DNA from 3 places in the Bacillus kalamii genome. Region 1 is predicted to be linked to each of the others. Evidence: riboswitches for the same ligand, from Rfam matches in the RefSeq annotation. Region 1 holds a riboswitch; each other region holds the start of a gene.
The links. A riboswitch is a leader RNA that binds a small molecule or an ion and turns the genes downstream of it on or off. The one in region 1 is predicted to bind thiamine pyrophosphate.
Positions count from the first base shown of each region.

Region 2: it holds a riboswitch for thiamine pyrophosphate, as region 1 does, so the genes downstream of both, thiD (bifunctional hydroxymethylpyrimidine kinase/phosphomethylpyrimidine kinase) here and thiW (energy coupling factor transporter S component ThiW) in region 1, are expected to answer to the same signal.
Region 3: it holds a riboswitch for thiamine pyrophosphate, as region 1 does, so the genes downstream of both, thiT (energy-coupled thiamine transporter ThiT) here and thiW (energy coupling factor transporter S component ThiW) in region 1, are expected to answer to the same signal.

Region 1 is NZ_JBDFMI010000001.1:1,973,291-1,981,351, forward strand. It holds gene ABC357_RS09900 (RDD family protein) at 1-49, opposite strand, end outside; gene ABC357_RS09905 (DUF4083 family protein) at 187-363, shown strand; gene ABC357_RS09910 (PfkB family carbohydrate kinase) at 532-1,434, opposite strand; gene ABC357_RS09915 (ADP-ribosylglycohydrolase family protein) at 1,439-2,425, opposite strand; gene ABC357_RS09920 (GntR family transcriptional regulator) at 2,574-3,302, shown strand; partial or broken gene thiW (energy coupling factor transporter S component ThiW) at 3,447-3,945, opposite strand; TPP riboswitch at 4,028-4,116, opposite strand; gene ABC357_RS09930 (hypothetical protein) at 4,419-4,919, shown strand; gene ABC357_RS09935 (ROK family protein) at 5,043-6,230, opposite strand; gene ABC357_RS09940 (MFS transporter) at 6,328-7,518, opposite strand; gene ABC357_RS09945 (M20 metallopeptidase family protein) at 7,601-8,061, opposite strand, start outside.
Region 2 is NZ_JBDFMI010000006.1:1,112,457-1,120,517, reverse strand. It holds gene tenA (thiaminase II) at 1-288, opposite strand, end outside; gene thiM (hydroxyethylthiazole kinase) at 282-1,088, opposite strand; gene thiD (bifunctional hydroxymethylpyrimidine kinase/phosphomethylpyrimidine kinase) at 1,085-1,891, opposite strand; TPP riboswitch at 2,091-2,183, opposite strand; gene ABC357_RS23300 (hypothetical protein) at 2,250-2,759, opposite strand; gene ABC357_RS23295 (sensor histidine kinase) at 2,746-4,506, opposite strand; gene ABC357_RS23290 (response regulator transcription factor) at 4,503-5,183, opposite strand; gene ABC357_RS23285 (SH3 domain-containing protein) at 6,087-6,803, opposite strand; gene ABC357_RS23280 (class I SAM-dependent methyltransferase) at 7,046-7,753, opposite strand.
Region 3 is NZ_JBDFMI010000006.1:1,061,833-1,069,893, reverse strand. It holds gene ABC357_RS23085 (glycoside hydrolase family 16 protein) at 1-131, shown strand, start outside; gene ABC357_RS23080 (glycoside hydrolase family 16 protein) at 456-1,295, shown strand; gene ABC357_RS23075 (MFS transporter) at 1,472-2,668, opposite strand; gene ABC357_RS23070 (VOC family protein) at 2,774-3,130, opposite strand; gene ABC357_RS23065 (OsmC family protein) at 3,267-3,722, shown strand; gene thiT (energy-coupled thiamine transporter ThiT) at 3,763-4,362, opposite strand; TPP riboswitch at 4,431-4,538, opposite strand; gene ABC357_RS23055 (M14 family metallopeptidase) at 4,654-5,910, opposite strand; gene ABC357_RS23050 (methyl-accepting chemotaxis protein) at 6,124-7,542, shown strand; gene ABC357_RS23045 (hypothetical protein) at 7,530-7,901, opposite strand.

The sequences.
Region 1 (8,061 bases):
CCAAAATCATCGCCAATAATCGTTTCCAAAAACCTACTGTATTATGCATAATATCCCTCCTCAAACACATAGTAGTGTAGCATAATTATGTAACTAATGTATAAAAATTGAATTATCTATTTATCAGCTCTTTATATACCTGAAATTGGCAATTATGTTACAGTAATGGTAAGGAGGAGATTCTGCATGAATGATAATATTGGTGATATCCTTTTTCAGCTGCTAATCCTGTTATTCATTATTTCTATGATCATTGCCCTAATCAGCCTCTTCCGCAAACAAACAACAAACAAGCATAACGCTGCTGCCCTGGACAAAAAAATGGATAGAATCATTGAATTGCTAGAAAAAAAGCAGCAGTGATCAACACATGTACTAGCGTTGTTTCTTGGCAATAAGAATAGATCAATAGAGATATTCAACAAAAAACTCCCTAACTGTACTCTCTATCCTTCAAGATGTATGAGTATGAGTAAGGGAGTTTTTTTATTTTTATCAAAAATGCCAAAAACATTAGTTATTGATGAATGGTTATATAGCCAAGAAAAAGTCTCGGTCGAAATCTTGCTGCCTTAATGTTGGCCCCTCTGTTTGAACCATTTTAGCAGCTACCTTATTGGCAATTGAGCATGCCTGTATATCATTATATCCTAAGGACAAAGCTGCCATAATGGCCGCTACATGGCTGTCTCCCGCACCGATTGTGTCGACCGCAGCCGCAGATTCCCCTTCGATTCTCATCATTTCACAGCCATCATAAAACAGTGTACCTTCCGCACCAAGTGTCACAAATAGTTTATTTTGACTATGATTGAATAACTGCTGAACTGCAGACTCTATCTCAGTCTGACCGGTGAATAATTGCGCTTCCCTTTCATTTAAATGGACGATCGGATGAAGGGCACAAATTCTTTCCATCAACTCTTTATCGATTGATTGTATGACAGGGCCAGGAGCAAAGAAGAGCCGCTTATCAGCTTGCTTTTCAAGCCATTCCACAATGGATGCAGCACCATCGCTGCACATCTGGTACCCATCGAAATAGATATTTTCATAGTCGCTTCCCATAATAGTCTCAAGCCATTCTTTCTTAAAATGTCCCTCGATGCCTAACGTCGTTATGAACGTTCTTTCCCCATCATCTTCAACGAGGCATAGGCATTGCCCATTATCCATCTCAGGATCATAGATGAGAATCTGATGGCCATTTTCCTCAATGCCCTTTCTAACAATGGAAGCATTCATTCCCTCGCCAACAGGAACTAACAAACTGTATTCAACGTTAAATCCGCGCAAGATATTGGCCACGTTGAAGGCACAGCCGCCAACGGTTACATGTTTACCGCTGCAGTATATGTCACCGCCTTTTTCAGGCAATTTAGGTATTCGCATAATGATATCCACTACTGCTGCTCCAATAAGTAAGGATTTCACGTCATTACCCCCTCGCGCCCATTAATGAATCGATATATAACCCAAAGTCCGTATCATTCTCTTTCTCTAATACTTCGATATAGTCTTCTCTTATCTTATCCACGCCTGTAAAAGCACCGCATACAGCTGTCGCCATTGCTCCGATCGTATCTGTATCGCCCGCCAGATTGGCGCACAATAATGAACATGAATTGGCATCTTGCGCATAATATGCAATAGCAAGGGCTGCAGGCACTGATTCACTGATGTTGACGCCAGCTCCTATCAAATCATAGATGCTATCCAAGAAGTCAACATCATTTCCTTTATGTTCATCGGCCAGTTGAATGCCCAGTCTGGTTCGAGCTGTTAAGGAAGGGCTATATGTTTCCGCACCAAGAATTCTAGCGATAGGCTCTATTGCATAGGCATCCTCCAAAACGGTTTGAAAATCAGCATTCACAATAGCCGATGAAACAGCCATCGCTATCATAGCTGCACCAGCAATAGTGATGTCACTTGTGTGGGTAACCTGTGAAACATCATACACATAGTTCGCTAGCTTTTCTTTTTCTTCCGGATGAAACAAACAGCCGATCGGGGCGATTCGCATAGCCGAACCATTCGAAAGTGCTTGATCAGTAAATGTCTTCGCGTCTTTGTTTTCACGAAAAGACTGAAGTGCCACCTTTGAAGTCGGACCGAGAATATTATTCTCAAAGGCGTTCTCTTTATCTGCCCATTCAAGCAATTTTTCTGCTATATGAGCGGGAACCGGTTTAAAACCCGTTGCCATCAATGAATCCAGTATAACAAGTGCTTGCCCAGTATCGTCCGTAAATTGGCCGCGCGTATAATTGCAGGCTACTTCATTTTCCTTCGGTCCATCCAAAAAGCATTCTATTTTACCAAAATAATTTCTGACCCGATTTCTGCCCCATAGCTCCGATGGCATGCCCATCGCATCGCCAAGTGCCATCCCATATAAAGCTCCAGCCATTTTATTCTTCATCTATTCTCACCTCAAAACAATTTCAATACAACTTGTAATAACAGCTTGCACTCGTATTGTATTCGCTTACAAATATTATGTCAATATATCATTATAAGAGGATGGTTTGGTATACTATTGTTTAACAATACATATTGAGGTTAAAACAATGGAAAACCACTTACCAAAATACGAATTAATCAAACAAGATATGATACAGAAAATAAACAACAATGAATGGAAACCGCATCAGGTCATCCCTTCGGAAAACAAACTGTGTAAAGACTATGGTGTCAGTAGAGTGACCATACGGAAAACCATTGATGAACTTGTAAAAGACCATTATCTGTACAAACAAAAAGGAAAAGGAAGCTTTGTCTCATCTAATGATATACCACAAGGGCTGAGCACCATCCATAGTTACACAGAAATGATTTCTTTGCGAGGTAAAACAGCTTCGAAACAATTGCTCTCACAGCAAGTGACAAAGCCATCCAAACAAATGGCGGACCGATTGAATATGAGCGAGGAGGAAGATGTTTTTGTGATTGAAAGCCTCTATTTTGCGGATGATGAGCCACTATGCATCAATACATCCATCCTTCCTTGCAAGCTGTTTCCTAAATTGGATTATTTCGATGTCGGCAAAAACTCGCTTTACACCATTTTAAAAGAGTTTTATCAATTGAACATGACAAAAGCCTCACAATTTATCACGGCAGAAAACGGAAATGATCGAATCTGTTCCCTTCTTGGCTGCAGCAAAAACCATCCGTTATTAAAACTGAACGCAACCTCTTTTAGCATAAAAGAGGGCAAAGAAATACCGTTTGAACTATATGAAACCTATTTAAAAAGCGATGTCATCGGCTATTTTGCGGAAAATTATAACAGGTGAAAGCAGTGCATCCAGCATTGCTTTTTTATTATTCTATTAAATGAAAAATTAGTAGGTTTTAAATAAACTCCATGTATCATCCTGAACCTGATCAATCAAAGTTAGAAAATAACAATATCTATTCCCACCCAGGCAGGAATCCCGCTACCTTTTCTCCTTATGAATAACCACTTTATTTTTAACCAATAATTGTAATAACCCATACCCCATCAAAGCACCAGTAAAGGAACTAATTGAAAAAGCGGGAATTAGCCCAAATATGGTACTCTCCTTTCCAAGCAATAGTGTTGACAGCGGATATGTGGCCACCGCTCCGATAATCCGCGTCCTAACTACTTCACCAAGTGCAGCATTCCCTACTTTCTTTGTCTTAGAAAACAAAACGCCTGCCAGAAAGGCTCCTATCATACTGCCGGGATATGCGAAGAAATTACCTGTTCCCATTACATTTCGAAACATGAATGAAAGAAATGCCTGTACCAGTCCATACCAAGGCCCGATAAGGACAGCTGACAGCATATTGGCCCAAATGCTGGATCGGAAAAATCTTTGCGAAGCCAACGGGAATATAAATAAAGCTGGTCGATATACTGATCAATGCTGCTATTAAAGCCGTAAGTGTCATTTTTTCCGTTTTTTCCATCTAAATCCCCTTACTTTTACCTTGATGTCAATAAATATACCGCTCTCCTTATGAGGACAGCGGCACATGAGAAAAATAACATTCCCTCCGAAAACTACTTTCCTAACCCAGTGCTAACTGGATCAGGTGCAAAGGGTCCATCTTAGCCATACGGCGCCCCCAGTAGAACAGATATGAAGTTTTGCGGCAAAGAAATCTTTATTAATGCGTCATTTTTCCCAGTAAAGATATCAGCTTTGCAACACAGATATGACCAAATCAACCATCATGATAATATATAACGATTATCTTGATGGTATCATCCTCCTACTACTTCTCAAAAAAACAAGGGGGGAACATTTTATATACTAGTTCTTAACCGACTTTTTTCGATTTACGGCAAAACAATCGGAGTCTCTTTATGGATTGATAAGGATTACTAAAAATGATACGATTCGTATATAAAATTACACAAAATGGAAAAAGGAGTTTTTATGAAATTGAAAATAGTGTTGTACAGTTTCATGATTGGTATTATTTTGTTAGCAGCGGTATCCATTTTCCGTTCTGAATCTGATAAAGGGGATCATTCTTCCGAAGTCTCAGTTGTTAAGCAAAAGAAAAAAGAAAAAAAGGAGCCGTATACTGTCACTGTACAGAATGATGCCATAGGAGATTATGGAGCAATAAAGGCTCCAGAATTAGCGAGTTATATAGATAACAAGTTCGGTGCTGAATGGAAAATGTATTTTCAATCCCCAAACAAAATGGAAGCATTGATATTTCAATTAGTAAACCAAGGGGATATTGCATTCGACTTTAAACTCTTTGATCCTAATGATAAGCTACTTTTCTTTCAATCTGTTTCGCCTGGTAAAAGATTAGTAGAGAGGCTCCTATTCCAACCTAATAGTGTTGTCGGACATTATCGTGTAGTAGCTACCACTGATAATGGCGGTCTCGGTGAAATCAGTTTTTCTTTAAAGCCTTTCTAGGCTGATATACCCTAACCCCTTATAAGCTCAGGAATCAATCAGTTGATTAGATGTTATAAAGCTAAGGAAATAAGGAGAATGCAAGTATCGGCTTCTATTTAGAGTATTTCCAGAGAAAATACTCTAAATAGAAAAGTATGAATCTTGAATCAATAATGCTGCTCCTAGTGCAGGCGTCTTTTCACCTAGCTTTCCTCTACTAAACGTGATCTTCTCCCGCCTGTCCAAAAAGTTCCGAGCCGATTCCACCGTTTTCTCATAATAATCGGGGTAACCGGATAATAACGGTCCCTCCAATATAACATATTCAGATTGATACATAGTGACCATATTCGCTATGCCAATACCTAAATAATAGGCGGATTCCATGACATACGATTCAACCATCGATTTTTCCTGTTTGAGAAAGGCAATCACATCATCAATTTGGGCATTTTCAAACGCTGTGTCAAATGAGTTCATTTTAGGGTTATTCTTTCTCATATTTTCAATAATGGCATATGGAGACGTATACGCAATTAAGCATCCTTGTTTCCCACAGGAACATTCACGCCCATTCACCTCGATAATCATATGGCCGAATCGGGCTGTATCACCATTTTTGCCTCTTATCAATTCTCCGTTTGACATAATTCCGCATCCAAACCCTCTTCCGCTGATACAATACAGTATATCGCCTGCCGGAATTGAAAAATGGTTTGCTTCCGCCAAAACAGCAGTCTCTACTAGATTCTCCAACATTATTTTCACTGGGATTTCTGCACTCAGTATTTCAGCAATCCTGATATTTTCCCAGCCTGGAGCTAGCGGTGATTCCATTTGGTGAATAATCCCTTGCTTTCTATCGAGCGGCCCGATTGAACCGATTCCGATTCCAAGCAGCTTCTCAAAAGGAATCTCATATTTATCGATAAAGGACAAAATGATCTCCTTTATTTTACTTAATACGATTGAAGGGGTATGCAACGATGACAACAAAAAGGATTCTTGTTCAATAGTGGCAAGCTGCATATCGACCAATATTACATTCGTCTCCAAACGGGAAATCTGAATGCCTATGATAAAGGCTGATCTTGGTTCAATAGTATAAAGGACAGGCGGCCTGCCTCCGGTGGATTTCCCATGGCCATTCTCTTTTATATATTTTTTACTCAACAACTCTTCCATTTTATCTTTTACAGTGGTTTGTTTTAATTGAATAGTATCCATCAATTCTAATTTAGTTACCGGCCCATTCTTCAGGATATAATAATATATATCTTTCAAGGCTTTATTCTTAATCGTGAAATCCTCTAAAAAAGGTTTAAACATCCATTCCTCACCCCTCCCCCTCCAATATATGGAATTCAGTCCATTTTGTCTGCGGCAATAGATGCAAAACTGCTTTGATCTCATTTCCCATGTACAATCAGACGATCATTTGTTTTACTTCTTTTTGTCCATTTTGTACCTTTTTAAAATTCAACCTGATCATACATACAATTATACAGAAAATGAGAGATATCACACCAAACAGTAATAAAACATTTCCCTTTTCATATAAAAATCCCCCAATCACAGGACTGACAGCGATCCCTAAAAATCTGAAAAAGTTATAGATGCCTACAGATGTTGCCCGTTCATTCAAAAATTCTTGGGAAAGCATGATTGTTTGCACAGGCAATGACATCCCCAAGCACAAACCGAAAGCCGAGCTGCAGACGATCGTTAAATAGAAAGAAATGTATAAACTGCCTACGCTAATCAAAATCGCAAGTACATTCAAGAAAGAAATCATGATTAAAAAGCGCGGCGTCCTTATTTTCCCTGCCAATTTCCCACCTATAAAACTCCCTAATACAATACAGCCTGATAACGGCAAGAATACCAGCCCTTTTTCGACGGTTGTTAAACCGTAACGTTCCATCAATATCATCGGATAAAAGACTAGAAATGAGAAAAACGTATAATATTGAATAAATCCAAGACTGATAATGGAAATCCCAATCTTATTGCTGACGATGTTCTTTATCATAGACCATTTTAAACCGCCGGCATTTTTAACAACTGCATTTCCTTTTACAAAATAGGCGTTTAGCACAAGGGCAAGGGCCCCCAAGGCTATAAGCAAACTAATGATTGCACTATAGCCGAACGATCCCCATATAATCCCTCCGAAAACAGGCCCTAATACAGGCCCCAATGAGACAAGCATCTGATAGGTTCCCATCGCCCTTCCAAGCTGTTTACCTTCGCACAATTCGGCAATTATAGCCACCGAAGCAACAGTACCTACTGCAATCCCGCTCGCTTGAATGCCCCGAAATATTAAAAAGGGATAAATGGAAGTTGAAAAATAACAACCCATCGAGGCAATAATATAAATAGCCACCCCAGGAATCAATACTTTCCTGGGGCCGAAACGGTCAGTAAGCGGGCCATAAACGATTTGCATGATGGCCAAAAAAAAGGTATAAATGGACAAGCTAGCATTCACAAACAATTGAGGAGAATTGAAATAGGAAGCCACATCAGACAGAATGGGTGCATAGATTGATTGACTGAATGGCCCTAAAAAAGCAGCAAAAGCCACTGAATAAACCGCAACCATTTTTTTCATTAATACCACCGCCGTTGATACTTTTGCTTAACTTATAATTGACTTCAAGACAATACTGATTACTATAAATAAGGAGTTTGCTCTAATGGGCCTGTAAACTACTAGTTGAATGATGACATGCAGCAGATAAAAACATTTTACTTATATTGATCATTGATCTCTCATCGACATCGAATTTTGGATGATGGTTCGGATAAATGGCAGCCATTTCTGGATTACCTCCCCCAACACTAAAAAAAGCTCCCGGTCTATGTTGAAGATAATAGGCAAAGTCTTCACTGCCCATACCCAGCTTTCTCTGGATAACATGTTCCTCACCCACAACCGACTTTGCCCACTCTTCAATATGTCTAGTTTCATCAAGATGATTGATGACAGGAGGATACCCTCTTTCATATTGAATGTGGACCTCCGCACCTGCCCCTTCACATGTAGACTTCGCAATTTGTTTAATGGCGTTTTCAATGCAATCCCTGACTCCAGGATCAAAACTGCGCACGGTACCGGAAATTTTGGCTGAATTCGCAATGACATTAGATGCTT
Region 2 (8,061 bases), on a different contig from region 1:
AATGATATGCCCCATGCTCCGAAGATACTCGATGTGCACGCCACTTTCCACATTGAGGAGATTACTGATTCCGTTATGAAAAAAACGCATCTCTTCCAAAGTGGATGATTTTACCATACATTGCGCAAAAACTTTGGCATACTCCTTCAAGTATAGGTAGTCCTGAATCAAATAGTGTTCGAACTTCCCTCTATCCAGCTTTCCTGTTCTCATCTCTTCAACAAAAGGATGGACCAAATAGGCTTGCCAAATCTCTTTGCTAACATCGTATAATTCATCGGTTACCATTCTTTCCACTCCACCTTCCCTTTTTGGCCTATCACTTCTGGAACCAGACGATACATTTCATCCATCAATTTGACTCTAAATGTACCAGTTCCCGATCCATCCCGGTCAGCTAGTTCACCGCATAAGGACATGGCCAGAACTCCCGCTGAAGCACCCATCAAATAATCATCGGCAACGGCTGAACAGCTTGCTATTAAGCTTGCTGTCATACAGCCGGTTCCCGTCACCGCCTTTAATGCCGGAGTTCCGTTTTTTACTAAAGCTACTCTTGAATAATCGCCAATGATATCCTCTTTACCAGTCGCTGCAATGACTGTACGGAGAGATGAAGCAAGCTTCATTAATTCTTTGGCATCCATTTTGCCGCTCTCATCTGCATCCACCCCTTTTCCCTCAGCCTGCATGCCTGATAATGCCTGAATCTCAGCCATATTGCCTTTTATGACGGCAAATTGGATTTCTTGAAGCAGCTTTTCAGTAAAATTCATCCTTTCTTTTGAAGCAAAAACGCCAACAGGATCAAGAATGATAGGTTTTCCAAATGCATTTGCAGCCTTTCCCGCTTCAAAAAACAGCGGAAGCCTGGCTGTATTCATAGTGCCGATATTGATGACAACTGCATCCGCAATATCCATAATATCCTCCAATTCCGCATCGTTATAGCTCATCAGGGGACTTGCACCGCAGGCTAATGTGATATTGGCACAATCATTGATAGTGACTTCGTTCGTATAATGGACGATTAACGGCCTTTGTTTTTTTACTCGCTGAAACAGTGAACTGAGTTCATGTACAATCATTTAAAATGCTCCTCCCATTGGTAAAAATGATGGACAGGGCCAATTCCGCCGCCAATTTGGAAGCTGTGTCCGATTGCTTCAGTCACATAACGCTTGCTTAACTCGACAGCTTCCTCCATCTGAAAGCCTAAGGCAAGGTGGGCCGCAATGGCGGAAGAAAGCGTGCAGCCAGTCCCATGTGTATTGGGTTTGCCGATCCGTTCAGATTGGAATACACGCACAGAATCTTTACTTACAAGAATATCTTTCGCTGCGCCTGATAAATGCCCTCCCTTTACCAAAACCATCGACGGACCTGACATTAGGATTTTTCTGGCTGCCTTCTCCATGTCTCCCAAGCTATGAATCTTCATTCCTGATAGCACTTCCGCTTCCGGAATATTAGGCGTAACTAGGTCGGCAAGGGGAAGGAGCACTTCCGTTAATGCACATTCCGCATCCAAGGACAGTAAGTGATAGCCGCTTTTCGAAACCATGACCGGATCGACCACCAGATTCCTAATAGGGTACTTTTCCAAAACGGCAGCGACCGATTCAATGATCGCAGCGCTGGAAACCATCCCTATTTTAATTGATTCAGGAAATATATCATCCATCACCATTTTCACCTGTTCTGCCACTAATTGAGGGGACACATCCTCCACCAACGAAACGCCTTTAGTATTTTGGGCTGTGATTGCCGTAATGACACTCATTCCGTAAACCCCAAGCGCCGAGCATGTCTTTACATCAGCCTGTATGCCTGCGCCTCCTGATGAATCAGAACCTGCAATCGATAGAACGGCTTTTCGGTAATTCCGCAATTCAAGAACCTCCTGTTCCAATGAATAAGATGGAAAAGAATAACGAAGCTGAAGCACCTTACCAGGCTGGAAGAACAATAGAATGGAATAGATAGCCATGTATTTTTGATTATACTGAAAACGGACGATTCACAGCCTATAAAAAAAGCCATCTTCCGATAAAAAGGAAAATGGCTTCTATCTTTTAATATACGCAAATAAAAGGTAGTTTTCGCTTTCCTACGCTGGCATGATCCAGATCAGGTAATAAGGGTAAAGTCTCAGCCCGTTACAGGCACCCCTAGCAACATATTCATTTCTATTATTTACCGTAACGCTTATTGGTGCAAATTGTCAAGGGATAATCTGTAGATACCCTTCACTTCAATGTGATGGCATGCTTCCATATCAGGATTTTACCTTGATCATTTTTGAAAGTGAATTGCACCTCTCCCTTGTCTCCTTTCTCTTTTTCATCATAGAAAAAACCGGAAAATTGTCTGTCGCCGGAAAAATAAAAACCGTTGTCTCCTGTTCTTCCATTTTCAACAGCCTCATCGAATGTATTGCTTACAGGATGCTTGCCTTTCCAGGCCATATTATACAATCTATAGCCTTCAGGCGCTTTTTTAACACTAAAATAAAAATGATTGGGAGGTTCGATCTGTGTTTGATCAATGATCATGAACAATTGATTACTGGTCGAAGAGTTTTCCTTGTCCGGTGATGATTGACCGCTCTCGCTTTTTTCTTCCGTATCTATTTTTTCCTCCGGTTGCACTCTGTTTACCTTCTCGGATTTATTATGTTGGCCAGGCGTTTCGCAGGCTCCAAGCGCACATACTGCAAGAATGGATACCGCTGCCAGTAAAGTTTTAATTCGGTTCATCGCTCATAACATCCCCTTTCTCTAAATAAAAGTAAAACCTAACCCCATTTTCTATGTTGATCACCCCGTAATCACAGCCATGGAGCTGCAGTATTTGGCTGACAATAGCCAAGCCCAGGCCGGTTCCCCCAATTTTACGGTCCCTCGAAGGATCAATCCGGTAAAATTGATCCCATATCCGATCCAGCCTATTTTCGGGAATTGCATTTCCTCTATTTTCGATTTGGATTTCTATTTGCCCACCGTGGTCGATGACCATCATTTTGATTGCCGTATTCGGCGATGCATGCCTGATTGCATTACTGAGAATATTAATGAACACTTGGCTTATTTTTTTCTCATCGGCATAAACGGCAAGAGTACCTGCCGATTGGCAGTCAATGTACAATTTTCTCTCTTCCAGTTCAACCCCAAAGAGATCAATTACATCATCAAGAAGACCAGCCAGCAAAAACGATTGGCAATCCAGCTTCATAACATTTGCTTCATACTTCGATAATTGGAGCAGGTCCAATACCATTTCGTCCATCCGCTCGACTTCATGGAGAATATGGTTCAAATAGCGTTCCTTTTTTTTCTCTGCAATGCCATCCTGCAGCCCTTCCGTAAAACCTCGGATAATACCTAAAGGTGTTTTCAATTCGTGGGAAACATTAGCTGTGAATTCTTTGCGCAATTGTTCGGTTTGCTGCTTTCTTAAAATATCCAGCTGAAGCTGTTCATTTGCTGCCTTCAATTCGCCAAGCGTCGTTTTCAACTGATTGGCCATGCTTTGCATGCTTTCTGATAATTCGCCTATCTCATCCTTTTTTCTCTTCGGCATATGCACATCGAAATCCAGATTGGCCAAATGCCCTGCCACTTTATTTAACGATACAAGCGGCCTTGCCACCATTTTTGAATAGAAGTAACTGAGCAGGAACAAGACGATGACCCCTGCCCCTGCAAGATAAATATAATACTGCTTCATTGTTTCAATCGCTTCGTCAACAGGTTGTATGGAAGTATAAGCCATTACATATTGCGGTGACCCATCAGGCAACGAAAGCGGCAAAAGAACGACTACATAATGGATGCCGCTGACATTATCCTGCCATTCGACCTGCACTTTCTCCCCTTTATCCAACTCCTTTATCCTTTCTTTCTTAGCCGAGATCGAGAGCAGGATATTGCTTGATAAACTATCCTGATAATAGGAATTGAAGGACTGGTTTTTAGGCAAGTTCAATTCCACAACCGTTCCCTCTGTCCGGGATAAGCCCTCCGGCAACTCGGCCGTATTCCCATCATCCAATTGCACCTGTACAGGGTCCATCACTTTATCTTGCTCATCCATATAAAAGCCGTCCGCTATAATCTTATCCCCAGCTTTCAGCCTGTTTGGGATCCGGTCAAGGCTCATGCCCTCCTCAGTCAGGATCAGCAGCTTTATTTCACCTTCCGTTCTTATCTTTATACGATAGGGGTTTATCGGATAGACGCTTGGGATATCCCTTACCACATTGAAAGTGGCATTATTCTTTTCCATGAATTGCCCGGCATATGCAGCCATGACCTCTTCATTGCCTGGGGCCCGCGCAATCCCTTTTTTGGCCTCCCGCAATTGTTTCTCCAGCTCACTCCCTTTATGGTAAATATAAAATTTTTCAAAAAAGAGCGTCTGGGAGAATAATAGGATGCCAAAAAAAGAGACAAGTACAATAAATGTAAGAATCGAGAGCTTCCAAACAATGCTGATGCTTTTCATTCTCCCGCCTCAAACTTATATCCCAATCGTATTACAGTCACAATCCGTTTACTTTCCTGCCCAAGCTTAGCCCGAAGCTTTTTAATATGTGTATCAACCGTCCTTGCATCACCGAAAAAATCCATTCCCCAAACGGCATCCAAAAGCATATCCCGCGTCATAACCATGTCTTTATGTTTAATTAAATATAAAAGAACATCATATTCTTTAGGCGATAAATCGATTCTCTCGCCTCCTACAGTCACAATATGAGATTTATGATTGACTGCCAAGCCACCAAATTTCATGGCAGGTTTTTCGGCGCTCACAATCCCATCCCGCCTTTTCATTAATGCATGCGCCTTTGCCAAAAGAACGCGGGGACTGAACGGCTTCGTCATATAGTCATCCACACCCATTTCAAATCCCAGCAATTTATCATCTTCTTCACCGCGCGCTGTAAGCATAATGACTGGGACATCCGACATTTGCCTAATTCTCCTGCAAACTGTCCATCCATCCAATTCCGGAAGCATGACATCAAGCAGCACCAGATCAACCGGCTGTAAGGGAAATAACCTGAGGGCCTCCCTCCCAGTTTCTGCCTCGTAAATATTCCATCCCGCTTCCTCAAAATAGTCGCCGATAATCTCTCTTACTAACGCCTCATCCTCTACAATCAACACATTATAATTCACTGGCAACCTCCAAGAAGAACATAAAAACTTCCATCCTATTATAGCAACGAAAGGAAATAAAACCATTATTTATCATTTACCGCCATTGTAGAATAAAGATGTGAATTTCATGTGTTCATACTCCAAAAGCGGAAAGCGCCTGGTTATCCCCGACAAGCTTAAGACGGGGTGCTGACAAAGGCCGCCCTTCGCCTTTGACAGCGGCACGGCTTAAGACCTCGAGGGGATGGCGCTTGCAGCTGGATGAAACAAAAGCGGAAAGCGCCTGTTTACCCCCGACAAGCTTAAGTCGGGGTGCTGACAAAGGCTGCTCTTCGCCTTTGATAGTGCCATGGCTTAAGACCTCGAGGGGGTGGCGCTTGCAGCTGGATGAGAACAAAAGCGGAAGGGGCCGTTTTGCCACGTATGAACTGGACCCCTCATTCTTGAGATATAGGAAACACGAAAAGCGCAGCGATTCAATGTTGACTTATCGTAGAAGATGAGGGGGAAGTTCACTAGTGGCTGGTCCCTGCAGCTGGATGAAACAAAAGCGGAAGGGGCCTGTTTACCCCCGACAAGCTTAAGTCGGGGTGCTGACAAAGGCTGCTCTTTGCCTTTGATAGTGCCATGGCTTAAGACCTCGAGGGGGTGGCGCTTGCAGCTGGATGAGAACAAAAGCGGAAGGGGCCGTTTTGCCACGTATGAACTGGACCCCTCATTCTTGAGATATAGGAAACACGAAAAGCGCAGCGATTCAATGTTGACTTATCGTAGAAGATGGTGGGGAAGTTCACTAGTGGCTGGTCCCTGCAGCTGGATGAAACAAAAGCGGAAAGCGCCTGCTTATCCCCGACAAGCTTAATACAAGCTCTGCTTAAAGGTGAGAATTTTATAAAAAAAATACGGACCTATTAGGCCCGCTTATAGATTAAAACTGACATTATACACTTTCCAATCTGAATTTGGTTTTTTGATCATATACAGGTTCTTCCAATGCGGAAGATAGAGGGCGTTCTCTGGATTATATTGAGAGACCTTCAAATAATCTGTGCCTTCTTTCGTATAATAGGTGGCGACCGGTTCTTTTTTGGACACTTTCAAGTACCAATCGAATGGTTCAATGTAGAAGTCCGTAGAATCTTTTTCGTTTTTCCCATAGATGATATTCCCTTTTTTATCCTTCCCTACAGCCATACGGGTAAGAGCCATATATTTATCGATATATTCTTTTGTAAACCCTGGATCCATTGCTTTGCGAATCTGATTTTCCGTCCATTTTTTATCCATAATGCCTGCTTGAAGATTCGTTACGCGATCAGTGATTTTTTTAACTGTGGCCAATGATACCTTTTGGTAAAAGCGAATATGTTTGCTTGATACATATGCTTTTTTCTTCTGGTACATAAATTCTGCCCAACCGGATTTAGTCTGTTTTATCACTTGAATCTTTTGTCCATTCTTTAGCTTTCCGATCGTCTTAGCGTTAGTGCTTGGTACACTTTTGACCAGTGCGGATGGCACATCGACTACACCTTCTTTAGTGATGGCCGCCTTGCTGCTCACGGTCGGAAAGATGGATGCCGCCACTAGCAATAGAAATAATCCAAACAAAACACCCCAATACCATTTTTGTTTCATCAGTTTCCCCCCATACATTTACTATCGCAAATATACAGGGCCTCTGTGAATACTGTGTGACCTTCATGTGTTTCCACAGCGTATTTTTGGATGGTTGAAAGATCTATCAGAAAATACGTATATACGATTGTGCTTTTCTATATCCAGGCAGCCATTGGTCTGGATTGGCCCTGCAAGTAAAGCCGAATGGTCTTCAACCTTTAAAGAGGCCCCACAATGGATGACCGCGCGTTATCATGCATCTATTTTTTTGCGAACAACGCAGTCCATAGGCCGTCAACGCCAAACATGGACGGATTATTACCGACATCTTTCATTGGCTTCATTTCTACAACCTCCAGAAACGAAAATATATCCTTTAATGAAGCTTCCGTATACCCCATTCCTCCCTGCATACTGTATTGTCGATACACATCCCAATCACTTTGAGAGGAACCCCCATAAGTCCCGTCGACCATAAAGCATACAAGGCCAAAATGTCCGCCCGGAGCCAAAGCCTTATTGATTAATTCCATATAATTCCCCCGTCTATGCGGTGGAATGTGATGAAAGCAACCAGAATCGTATACCAGGCCATATTGTTTCTCAATAATCTCCGTACCAAAGATGTTTTCACAATAGAACGCAACTAAAGATTCTTTTTTTCCTGCCCTAGCTTTTGCCCAAGCAATTGCTTCCTCCGAAGAATCGATGGCATCCACCTTGCAGCCCTGTTCTTCCAGAAAAAAAGCATTTCTGCCTGGGCCGCATCCCAACTCTAGCGAGGAACATGGCAAGATTATGCCTCTTTCAAAATAACTCTTTAGATTTTCATCCGGTGCATCTTTAAAAAAAGGGACATTTCTTTCCCGATTGCCATAAAAAGCATCCCACTGGAACGTTGCTTTTTCCTTAAGCAATGCATCCAGCATATTCAAAACATCTTCTTCATTCCTAATGATTTCCCGCAAACAAATCCCGCCTTTATCTAAAAATTGTATACTTATGTTTGTTCGCTGAAAGTGACGGATCTCCTTTTTGGCTATATTAGGTACTAAAACAGCTGCACTTCTATAAGAAAAATGTCTGGATAGAGATGCCTTACAGGGAGAATGCCTGCCTTTAGGAGATACTCTAAGTGCTTAATATGCCTGGGGATAACTTATTCCGAGAGCGTTTGTGGCGCCCTTTTGAAGTGTCATAGCAATGGGTGTTTGAGAAGAAAATAAGTTTCGACAATTTTTGTGGATGCTGATCTTTTACTTGGCAACTATGCATC
Region 3 (8,061 bases), on a different contig from region 1:
ATAGTCAGACCGGCACTGAAACAATATATCGCATAAAATTAGAGAATTTACAAGAAGCGGAAGCAAAGCGAATAAAAAAGCTATTAGAAAATGAATTAAAATGGCTTGTCTATTGCAATAAAGGCAACTAAATAACTTCAGCATCAGGAAATGACGCTCAAACAAGAAGCATCCGATTAACGGATGCTTCTTGTTATAATCTCCAATTCAAAAAGAACTCAAATCCAACCAAAGACCATTTTTAACCTCCAATTAAGATTTCCCTTTTATAACAATGACTTATTTTCCAGAAAAATAATAAAAATGCATAATTATCTATTCTTATTACACACAACTTAATATACTGATATAATTTATCGTTGAGTATTTCTTATAAATAGCATTCTAATATTTATTGTGATTAAAGAAACAAATATTTGTTTAATTAAAAAAATCTAGTTGTAAGGCGGGAAAAAATGAAAAAAGGGCTTTTTATTATTTTGATTTGTGTTCTTCTGGCTTCTGCTTTTGTATATTGGCAACATTTAAAGTCATCTAAGAAAGAATTAGAGAGTGAAAAAAGCAATAAAACAAGTTCAGTTACAGAAGAAAAAAAAGAAACATCCTCCCCACCACCACCAACTATCATTGATGGAAAGTGGGTATTGCAATGGCATGAAACATTCGATACTTTCGATAAAAGAAAATGGAATATCGAAAAACGAGGAAATAACTATAATAAAGAACAACAATATTACAGAAAAGAGAATGTGACAATCCAAGATGGCAGCTTATTGTTAACGGGGAAAAGAGAGGACTATAAGAAGCACAAATTCACCTCAGGAAAAATCACTACTCAAAATAAATTTGAAATGAAATACGGGAGAATCGAAATTGTAGCACGTACAAATGGAGGAAATGGTTCCTTCCCAGCTATCTGGATGCTTCCTAGTGAAGAAAAATCATTACCGGAAATTGATATATTTGAAGCTGTCGGCATTGAAAAAAACATTGTTTACTATGTGAATCATTGGGAAGAAAACAAAAAGAATAAGAGATCCTTTAAACTTCTTCAAATAGATAATCTTGATGAATTTCACACATATGCAATAGAATGGAATAAAGATGAAATTAAATGGTTTGTAGATGGGGTCCATCAATATACCTCTACAGAAGGAATCCCTAATGAACCTATGTATCTCATTATTAATTTGGCGATTGGGGGCGGAGGATGGATAGGGGCTCCCGATGAAAACACGGAATTCCCTCTTCTCTTTGAAATTCAAGACCTAAAGGTAATGACAGAATTACAATAACTAATAATAAATCTACGTAAAGCAACGATAACCGTTGCTTTTTTTTCTGAATTGGACCATACGATGACACATTAAATGATAGCTAAGAACAAGGTCTGCCTTAGATTGCATGTACCATAGCAGACCTTATTTCAATAAGAATTTTCAGTAAATCAATTATAATCTAATTCTATCGATTATGCCCTAATCGGCTTTTTTTCTGCCTTATTAAACAGAGTAAAAACCACTCCGACAACTAAAAGAGCTGTTACCATCATGACCTCGCCGCTCCAACCGTTCCTGTGCAGGAAAACGCCGCCAAGCGCACCAATTATACTTGATCCCGCATAATAAAACAGTAAATACAGCGAAGAGGCCTGAGCCTTTTCACTCTGCTCGGCAAGCAAGCCGACCCAGCCAGACGCAATCGAATGGGCGCCGAAAAAACCGAATGTGAATATAACAAGGCCGACGATTTTCAAAACAAGGGGTACAGTCAGTGTAAGTAGTACACCTATGAGCATCATCACCACACCGGATAATAAGACAAGCTTCCGTTGATGGCGATCGGCCATTTTCCCCATCCAGGTTGAACTGAATGTCCCCACAAGGTAAACAATGAAGATGAATGAGATGACCACCTGTGATAAATGGTATGGTGCCTTCATCAATGGTATGCCAATATAGTTATAGACGGATACAAAAGATCCCATCAGCAAGAAACCCATGCCATACAGAAGAAGCAGCTGCGGCTTGGTACTATTATTTTTCAATGATTGCATTGTTCTTTTAAAAGAAAGGTTGCTTTCCTTAGGCCGCGTGGACATCGGAAGCATCTTCCAAAACAACAATGAAATCAGCAACGATAACAAACCAAGAGTCGAAATGGCCGCTGTCCATGATATGAAGTCGGATAATGTCCCGATAATCAGACGGCCGGCCAAACCTCCAATGGAACTCCCGCTTACATAGATCCCCATTACATAACCGAGGCTCATCGGCTTGAACTCTTCCGTTATATACGCCATCGCTATGGATGGAAAGCCTGCCAGCGCCGCTCCTTGAAGAGCTCGGATCGCCAATAGCTGCGGCATCGAATGGACGAACAAAACAGCAACGGATAAAAGGGCGGATAATGTTAATGATATGCCCATTACTTTTTTCCTATTAATGCCCTGGGTCAATAATGATACAATGACCAGCATAATCGCCATCGTTCCTGTCGAGAAAGAGAGTGACAAGCTGGCTCCCGCCGGTGTTGTTCCGAATTGCTCTGCAATGAGCGGGATAACAGGTTGTGTACTGTATAAGTCGGCAAAGGTGACAAAACTGCCGAGGAATAAAGCCAAAAGTGTTTTTCTGAAATATGGATCTCCTTGTTCAATATGTCCCACCTGACAAATCCCCTTTTTTCTTTTCTTCCTCTATCGTATACCTGTAAGCGCTTTATTACCAAGTAAAGGGCTTTGTTTTAGGGGGACATATAGGTAAAGCAACCGTCAACATTCACAAATCATCAGCCTGTTTCCATCCGGGTCTATAATATTGAACCAATGGCCGTCTTGAATTTCCGTTGCAATTTCAACTCCCTTGCCCTTTAGATCCTGATACGCCCCAGTGATATCATCCGTATTAAAATGAAAAATAGGAGTCCTTGCATACGCATTCTCTGAAAAAATTTTACTATCCAGTACAATATTCATCCCGTTATTATCCATAGGAATACAGCAAAGATGCCCTGCCACAATGTCATATTCCGGAACTAACCCTAACAATGAGCAATACCATTCCCTTGCTTTCATAATATCGCTGACTGCTATGAATACCGCCCCTATTTTAGATTGGACAATGGACATTATTCTCCCTCCTTTCTTAGCGTTATGGATCTAATACGCCTTTCTTATCCTGATATCCTTCTGCATGTACTATACCAAATTTTTGAACTCCCAGTCTGTCTGCCTTACACTGGATAGAAAGGAGGAGGATTTTATTATGGCCGAACATATTTTTCATTTAAAAGCCAATTGGCCCGGTTTGCGGAATGATGTTGGCGATATAGCAGCGGGAAACCTGAAAACAAAAGTGTCGATACCGCCGGAGATGGAAGGTCCGGGAATAGGCACCAATCCAGATGAAATGCTTCTTGGCGCAGCCGCTACTTGCTACATTATTACACTGGCGGCTATGATGGAGCGGAGCAAGCTTGATAAAGTGGCTTTAACAATGGATTCTGAAGGAATTGTGGATGTCACAAAGGGTGTTATTACATACAAGAAAATCATTCATCGACCCCATATCGTGCTGCGTCACGATGCAACCATTCAAGATGAGGAACTTGCCTTGAAGCTTGCTGCCAAAGCGGAGGCCTCCTGTATGATCAGCCGCGCCATCAAAGGAAATGTCGAGGTCGAGCAACTGCCGGACGTATCGAAGGCAAGCAGCCTATGACTTGAAATAAACCGGGAATGCACGCATCCCCGGTTTTCGTTTATTTTGAAAGTGGAACCGCAGATGATCTGCGGACTGTCTTCGTCAATAGGATCCTTGAAGATGCTCCAGTTAAAACAGCAAGGATTATTCCGCAGAGGATTGCACTGCCGATCATTGTTCCCCCATTTACAATCAAGGAGTAAATAACAGGGGACATGCCTTTCGGAGCGTATTTGCCCCAAAATATGATTCCTGCAATGAAATGCCAAAAATAGCGAGCTGCACTCCCTACGATAACAGCAGCGCCCATGAACATAACCGCTTTTTTCGTTTTTCCATTGGTTAAGGCTTGGCTAACAGCCCTTTTAAAGATTCCCGCAAAGCCAATACAAGCGAATGCAAGGAAATATTCAATCATAAATTGGACTGGAGTCAAAATATACACGTCTCCTACTGCAACCTGCAGCAATCCCCATAGAAAACCGGACAGCATCCCTGCTTTGACTCCCCAACGGAGCGATATGATAAAAATCGGCACCATAGCAAACGAGATGGAGACAAAACTAGTGATCTTGATGGAAGGAACCAAATCAAGAATCAGTGCGAACGCTGCCAGGAAAGCTGCTTCAATCATAACGAATAAACCCATTTTCTTCATAAAAAAAGCCCCCTTTTTATAGACGAGCCCCAAGGAGAACTTTTCAGACAGAAAAAATGAATGCAGCTGCCATTCATTATCCACATCCCTACGCTAGTGCTAACTAACAGGTTCAAAGGGTCAGAAAGGACATCAAATCCTTCCACTCTCAGCTTAAAGCTCCCCTTGTGGTTCGTTCGTATGTAATTTTCTACCATTATATCCCATTTTTCACGAAATGGAAAGCTATCGGCTTCATTTTTTTCTAATAAAGACAAGCAGAAGGTACTTTCCCGCTTCTGCTTTTATTATTTATTTATCCAAAAATCCTTGATGGGCAAGTACTCCTTCCATTCCCTGCTTAAAATCCTTAATCGCTTTTTCACGCCATTCCTGCTCAGAGGGATAAAACATCTCTTGATAACGGTTGCGGATTTTTTCAGCAGTCAAGCCGCTTTTCTCCCCATTCCAATATAATCTGTTTTCATCGATCGTATTCCTTAGGGACTTCAAAGAGCCCAAGAGGTCTTCACCCAGTGTACCGAATTCGAAAGTGGTGGTATAGAAATTCTTATCAGGATACTTTTCCTTCTGGAGCTTATAGAAGTATTCTGTATTATCGCCATTCGTCATATAAAAATCATCTGATTCCGGAGTCAGGACTAATGGATAATGAAAAGCTTTTTCCGCTTCTTTTTGCGTCATCGTTTCATTTATACTTGAAAAAATGCTCATTTGATCCCTTGGGCCATAACCTGTATGGAGATCGACATGAATAATATTTTTGTAAGGGCTCCCCAAGACGTTTTTATAAAGTTGTTTTACTATCTTTGTGGATTCCTCATCCCCGCTTCCGCCGTAATAGACGCCTTTAGGATGATTGTATTGGCCGGTCAGGAGAGCTTCCTCAATCTTCCCGGTTCCGGAGCGGATTACTTCCTTCACAAGACTGCCCGCAAAGCCCAATTCATGGATCGTACTATTTCCAACAGGCGTTTTCTTTTCAAAGAAACGATCCAGGTCTGAATATTTCTTGTTGCTTGCCAAGTTAAAGCTTTTCCATTCATAAACAAAGTTACGGTTTAAATCGACATTATTTTCGTTGTATCTTCTATCGTGCTTCATTCCCCACGGATTACTTGCATGGACATATAGCAGCCCAGTTGTATCAGGATCCAGACTTGACAGCATCTGATTCTGGAAAACATCCAGCATAGCAGTCCCTACATATCCTTCGATTCCATGCATACCTGTTGTAATGACCAGCAAATTTTCCTTTTTCTTATTCGCATCTGCAGATACGGTATCGATTGTTAATTTTTCTTTATGGATGCTGTATGCATGCTGTTCGGTATGCTCATATGTATTTTTTAATGTTTTCTCATACGTCAAAAACCGTTTTCTGGATTGTTCATAGGTGGTAAGGAAATGGGTATTTAATTCATTCTTACTTATTTTTTCTGGAGCTGACCATACAGCCAGCAACTTAGGTATGCCCCATGCAACCCCAACGAACAAGATAACCGCCGCTGCCAAGACTATGACCCATCTTCTCTTCCACGTATTCATGCATCTCTCTCCCCGCCGCGAAATAGCTTTTTTACTAAATACTGACGATTTTACCATTTTATTGTCGATTTTTCTATATATGTATATTAAACTAGGAGTATATACACAGGCTTTACATAGGAGGAAAATACCGTGTCCACTACCCGCAAATCGCTGAATGAACAAAAAGTGAATGTCATTGTTTACAGAGTCTTTTTAGCGGCATTTATTCTGATGATCATTAATAATATTGTTCAGGTCGTTCTATATGGGATGCCTCATTGGACGGTCATGAACGCCCTTTATAATATTCAATTTCTATTATTCTTAATTCCTGTCCTGTATTACAAATCATCAAAAAAACGTACGCATTTTAAACTATTATCTATTATTTCCATGCTTCTTTTCGCTTTCATCCTGCATACCGATTCCTGGGTAAATGTTCCGTTTGTCTGGCTTGTTCCATTAGGTCTAGCGGGTATGTATGCCGACTTCACCTTAATGAAAAAAGCGTTTGTCATTGCCTTGCCATTACTGATCCTCTCCCAGTTCACCCATCTATGGATGGCGGACAAACTGGTGATTGAAAGCAGTCTGCACCGTTCTATCCTGACTGCCTTCTATTATGGATTCCAATTTATCTTTGTCAGCATCCTCCTTCTCGACAGCTCCAAGCGTTCAAGTGAAATGCTGGATGAGAGCGAACAGCTGACAGGGCAAATACAAGGGGTATTATCAGAGGTGGGGCAAGCATCTTCACATTTAAATAAAAATGTAGTCGATTTTCATCATAAACTAAGTGAATCCACTTCTTCCTTACAGCAAATCGATGCTTCCATCCAGCATGTCCACAATGACAGCCGCGATTTTTACCATGTCATCCAGGGAACTGAGCAAAAAGTAAATGGCATTGTGGATAAATTGAATGAAACGGCCGCCAATGCGGCTGATGTTAAAAGCTTTACGGATGAGGTTGTCCACATGGCGCAGCAAAATAAAAAAATGCTCTCCCAGTCTGTCAGCAATATCGGCGAGGTGAAGCATGCATCTACACAGTCGCACACTGTTGTCCGGATGCTCAATGAAAAAATCAATGATATCTCTACCGTTCTCCACTCCATCATCGAGATTGCCAATCAGACTAACCTGCTTGCCCTAAATGCGGCGATTGAAGCTGCACGCGCAGGCGAGCATGGCAAAGGGTTCGCAGTAGTGGCTGATGAGGTGCGCAAACTTGCGGAGCAATCATCCAAGTCCTCCGGTTACATCCAGGAGCTATTGAATGACATCGGCAATGCCAAGGATCAGGTGACTCAATCACTAGAGCAGACAGACTCGATTGTGGATACAAATATCGATACAATCCAGTCTTCCTTAAACAGCTTCGACCGGCTTATTTCCATGCAGCAAAAAATGAACGACCGCCTTCAGGAAATGCTTTCCACAATCGACAGCCTATCCGAAGAAGGTACCGCCATCACCAAGTCGATGAATGATATCGAAGAAAATTATCACGTCCATGATCAAAACATTTCCGAAATCGCAATTGCGATCGAACAAGTAGCGGGCGCATTCCAGGAAATCGCTTCCCATGTCGATGAAGTCAGCGATAAATCGCAGCATTTGTCTGAGTTGCAAAATCAAAGTGCCTGACCAAGCATTAAAAACCGCCTGTTGTGATTACAGGTGGTTTTCAATGCCTCTGATACTCTCCTAGCAGCCCCATATTCTAGTCCTTGTCTCCCTTTAATAAAAGCTTTAACATCCTTTTTACGTTGTTTTTCATTGATAAAATAAGCATTGCCGTTATTTCCATAAAGAAGTGTCTCCTTGCCGGCAAAATGGGGGAACACAGTTAAGATATCCTCTGATAGGTCCTTATAAATTAGCTTCATTTCATATGAAGGAAAATCAGCGAATTCATAACGCACTCTCTTACAGTTTGCCCTATTCAGGATACCAGTGACCGCACCAATTGTTTCTTTATCTGTGGTGATTATCATTCCATCCATATCATGTTCTTTATATGATCTTATCTCAATTCGATCGATATCGGAAAAATCGTTCTACAGCATGTTATAAACAATATAACCAACCATACTAACCAGTAGAGATAGCCAAACGATTTTTTTCATTAAACTCCCCTTTTGAGCATCTTGCTATAATATTCCC